One region of the Streptomyces sp. CNS606 genome, then DNA from elsewhere that is predicted to be linked to it. Evidence: riboswitches for the same ligand, from Rfam matches in the RefSeq annotation. Region 1 holds a riboswitch; the other holds the start of a gene.
What was found. Region 1 has a riboswitch for cyclic di-AMP ahead of K304_RS0109685 (LysM peptidoglycan-binding domain-containing protein). Riboswitches for the same ligand answer to the same signal wherever they lie in the genome.
Positions count from the first base shown of each region.

Region 2: linked by a shared signal. The riboswitch ahead of K304_RS0117995 (LysM peptidoglycan-binding domain-containing protein) and the one ahead of K304_RS0109685 (LysM peptidoglycan-binding domain-containing protein) in region 1 are both predicted to bind cyclic di-AMP.

Region 1 covers NZ_AUFD01000011.1:209,566-211,757, forward strand. Annotated here, with positions in the region: gene K304_RS0109685 (LysM peptidoglycan-binding domain-containing protein) at 375-1,028, opposite strand; cyclic di-AMP (ydaO/yuaA leader) riboswitch at 1,031-1,188, opposite strand; gene K304_RS0109690 (response regulator transcription factor) at 1,991-2,192, shown strand, end outside.
Region 2 covers NZ_AUFD01000026.1:43,964-46,155, forward strand. Annotated here, with positions in the region: gene K304_RS0117990 (XdhC/CoxI family protein) at 1-346, shown strand, start outside; gene K304_RS0117995 (LysM peptidoglycan-binding domain-containing protein) at 494-1,255, opposite strand; cyclic di-AMP (ydaO/yuaA leader) riboswitch at 1,260-1,441, opposite strand; gene K304_RS0118000 (YciI family protein) at 2,188-2,192, shown strand, end outside.

The DNA.
Region 1 (2,192 bases):
CGGCGCAGGAGTCCTCGGCGCGTCAAGCGTCGGGTTTCCCTCGCCGGTCCGATCGGGCCCGCCCGCGGGAGGGGATCGGACACCGGCTGTCTGTGCAGGTGACGGGCATGGTCGCCGATACCTCCCACGGGGGTGGGGGTATCGGCGCCGCCACGCCGGAGTCACCTGCGGCCCGAGGGCGGGCCGTGCCGGGGAGATCCCCGGCACGCCCGGTCGGGGGGAGGGTGACTGCCGGGCCAGGTTGCCCGGTTCTTGCCTCGGGGGAGGAGACGGGGGGAGGAGACGGGGGAGCGGTCCGCGCCTGCGCCGGAGGGGGAGCCGGGCGGGCGCGGACCGCGGAGCCGGAAGGGTCGTGCGTGCGGCCTGACGGCGGGTCAGCGGATCACGAGCTGCTGACCGGGAAGGATGAAATCGGGGTCGTCGCCGACGACCGAGCGGTTGTCCTGGTAGATCTGCTGCCAGGTGGTGCCGTACGCGACGGCGATGGCGCCGAGGGTGTCACCCGAGCGGACGGTGTAGTCCGACCCGGTCGGCTGCACCGGTTGCACGGGCTGGGACTGCTGCTGGGGAGCCGACGGTGCCGCAGGCGCAGGCTCCGGCGCCTGCTGCTCCGGCACGCCGGTGTCGGGGGCCACCTGAGCAGGGGGAGCCCCTGCGGTCAGCCCGCCTTCGCTGCCGCAGACCGGCCAGGCACCCGGGCCCTGCATCTCCAGCAGCTTCTCGGCCACGGCGATCTGCTCCTGCTTGCTGGCCAGGTCCGCACGCGGGGCGTACTGCGTGCCGCCTGCGGCCTCCCAGCTGGACTGGGAGAACTGCAGCCCGCCGTAGTAGCCGTTGCCGGTGTTGATGCGCCAGTTTCCGCTGGACTCGCATGCGGCGACCTGTTCCCAGGTGTCGACGGAAGCGGCTCTGGCGTTCGACGCCGACATCAGCGGAAGCGCGACCGCGGCTCCCGCCGTGCTCACCAGGGCCGCGACGCGTGCGCGGGTGCTGGACAGGTGTGCCCGGTACTTGCCAGTGAACAGCATGTTCGTCTCCTCACCGACGCCTGCGAGGTGAGCTGTCGGGCTCGGGCCGGAGAGTGCCCGTCCGTCCGCTGACGCGGGCGGATACGCCCCGAGCCGCTCCCTCCTTCGGGTGCGGCGGCCTACCTGGGTCCCCCGCTCCTGCCTACGGCGCTCACGCGACGAAGTGTCCCCGGCCGCCGGCAGGATTCGGCGTGACGACCGCGGTGCCCGTCAGGCGACGAGCGATGCGACGGTAAGCACATCGCACCGGCGTGTTCAAAAACCGACATACAGGGCGTCCGGGTGTTCCGGTGTTGCGCCGAACCGGTGATTCCGCAGGTGGTGACGGTGTGTCGGACGTGCATGCCGCCCCGCGAGCGTCACTCCTCTGGAGGGAGGCCGAACGCGCCGCCGCAGGGCTTCTCCTGACGTGGCGTCGAGCCGGCCGATCGCCTGCGGGGAGCGGTTCGCCGGGACGAAGGGGCCGGACGTTCACCTTGTGAAGAGACGGAGTGTGACCGTGGAAGCGCCGGGCCGGAGTCGTGGGTGTTACAGCTGATGCTCACGTGTCGGCTACGCGTGACTAGCACACCCGAGAAGCTCAGGTCCAGCTCAAATCGACATCGGCCTTCCCGGCATAGCGGGAGGTAGACCGACATCCTGGGCGCCTTCTCTTTGTGAAGGACCATTGACCGGTCTCAAGTCGGTCTGTAACTCTACGGAACGCAGGCGGTGCGGTCGACCGCCTTGGGCATCCACCCTGGAGCAACGCCGAACGGGGGTGAACCGACAGGGGTGGAGCACGGCAGAGCGTCCGAGAGGATTCTGCTGTTCGTTTGAATTTGTGCCGACACTGGGGTTGGAGGGGTGGCACCCTCCGGGGCGTTTTCGCGGTACGGGCCAGTGTATGTTCACATTCAAGCTGGGACTTCGGCGTGCCTGGAAACCACGGGCTCACCGGGTCCACGCGGGGAGTTCAAGCAGTGACAATTCGCATCCTAGTGGCCGACGAACGTCGCCTGATCTCGGAGACCCTGGCCGAAACCCTCAAGCAGGTACGGGACTTCGACGTCGTGGAGACCGTCAACGACAGCCGGCAGATCGTCCCGGCGGTGCTGCGCGTACGTCCCACCGTCGCCGTCCTCGGCGCGACCACCACGGGTCGCGACGAGCTCCACCTCGCCG
Region 2 (2,192 bases), on a different contig from region 1:
CGTCCTCACCCATGACGCCAAGTTCGACATCCCGCTGCTGGAGCGTGCCCTGCGGCTGCCGGTCGCCTACGTGGGCGCGATGGGCTCGCGCCGCACCCACGAGGACCGTCTCGCCCGGCTGCGCGCGGCCGGCCTCACCGAACTCGAACTCGCCCGGCTGCGCTCGCCCATCGGCCTGGACCTGGGCGCGCGCACACCCGAGGAGACGGCGGTGTCCATCGCCGCGGAGATCGTCGCCGGCCGCCGCGGCGGCTCCGGACTGCCGCTGACCGGGGCCCACACCCCGATCCACCACGACGGTCCCGGGGCCCGCGGCGGGCCCCGGCCGATCGGCTCCGTCGCCTGAGCCGGCGGCGCAGCCCGGCTGCTGCGTCACCCGACTCCGGCGACGGCTCCCGACCACCGCGGCGCGCAGCCCCCGGGCACGACGAAAGCCGCCTCCCACCTGCACGCCGGTGGGAGGCGGCCGTCGAGTGGCCCTCGAACGTCAGGCTCAGTAGGGGCCGTTGACGTTGTCGATGCTGCCGTAGCGGTCGGCCGCGTAGTTGCAGGCGGCGACGATGTTGGCGACCGGGTCGTACTGGTCGTAGGCCGTGCCCTCGACGTGGTAGGCGTCGAAGGTGGGCTTGATGACCTGGAGCAGACCGATGGACGGCGTGCCGTTCTGGGCGTTGATGTCCCAGTTGTTGATGGCGCTCGGGTCACCGCCGGACTCACGGATGATGTTGCGGTGGATGCCGTCGTAGGAGCCCGGGATGCCCTCCTGCTCCATGACGGCCAGCGCCTCGCGGATCCAGCCGTCCAGGTTGTCCGGGTAGGTGGCCTGGTCGGCCGACTCGCCGGAGGTCTCGGTGGAGGACTGCTGGGCCTCGCCGCCCTTCTGGGCCGCCGCGGCCTCGAGGGTCAGTTCCTGGCCGGGGTGGATCAGGTCCGGGTTCCCGCCGACCGTCTCCTTGTTGGCCTCGTAGACGGTCTGCCAGCCGCCCTTCACGTCGTGCGCGTTGGCGATCTTGAAGAGGGTGTCGCCGGAGGCGACGGTGTAGCTCTCGGCGGCGGCGGTCTGCTCCGCCTTGGCGCCGGTCTTCACGGTCTTCACGTTGGCGGCGGCCGGCGCGGAGGCGGGGGCGGCCTGGGCGGTGCCCGCTGCGGCGATCGGCGCGGCGACGGCGCCGCCGGCGGCGAGCGCGACGGAAAGGCGGGAGACCTTGCGGGAATTGAGCAGATGACGCGGGCGGCGGTGACGGCCACGGGACATGGTGGTGAATCCTCTCCTACGCCTGCGAGGTGAGCTGTCGGATTCGGGCGAGAAGAGTTGCCCGGCCATGTCCCGTCGCGTGGGGGCGCGATGAGGCATGGCTTCACCCCAAGCCGGCCGTCGTGCGGCGCGGCGCTTACCTGGTTCCCCCGCTCCTGCCGTTGCTGACTACTGCGCTTTTCCCTGATGCCGGTCGGCAGGATTCGGCGTCCCGGCGCGGGAACCTCCGCCATGACGTGCGGAAGCGAGCACATAGGACCACAGTCGATTCGGCGGAGACAAGCTGCGGGAAAAGGTGACCTTCGCGTCTGTGATCTTTACCGGCCGGTGTTCCTCGACGCTATGCGATGAAGCATTTTCCGAGCGTGAGAGCGGTGAATCTCCGGGATTTCCTAATCGTCAGGCACCGCAGGCGATTTGGCCGCGGGACGCATCCTGGGCCGTCCCGGTTCCCAAGATCGGCCATGGCGCGATGTGAGTCCCGCCACAAGGGACTTGGGGCGTTCCTTATGTCCACCTATTTCCAGCTCTCCCGCCGTGGAGTGGTGTTGGCGGTGCGAGGGAAGCGTGGAGAGGGTGCATGTCGGACTTGCGTGTTTTGCCTGGCACCTCCGCCTACGGTGACGCCCGCGCGACGCCCTTCCGCCCGTGCGTCCCGTCCTCGCGGGCGACCTGTACCGGACGAGGGGCGCCGTGGCCGTGGCCGTGGGCGCGGGCAGGGGTACCGCTCGCTCCGGGGAAACCGCGTGTTACCGGGCGCGGTGGGCGCCGGGCCGCGATAATGGGCCCGTGACCGGGCCGTGATCCGGTCGAGAGCGGTGCCCGAAGTTCTTCCGGGATTTCTTCCCCCGCGACGTCGAGACCCGCCGCACCGCTCCGACGTCTCCGGTGAGAGGCACCCGCAGGGGAGCCGCCGACGAAGGAGTCAGACCATGAA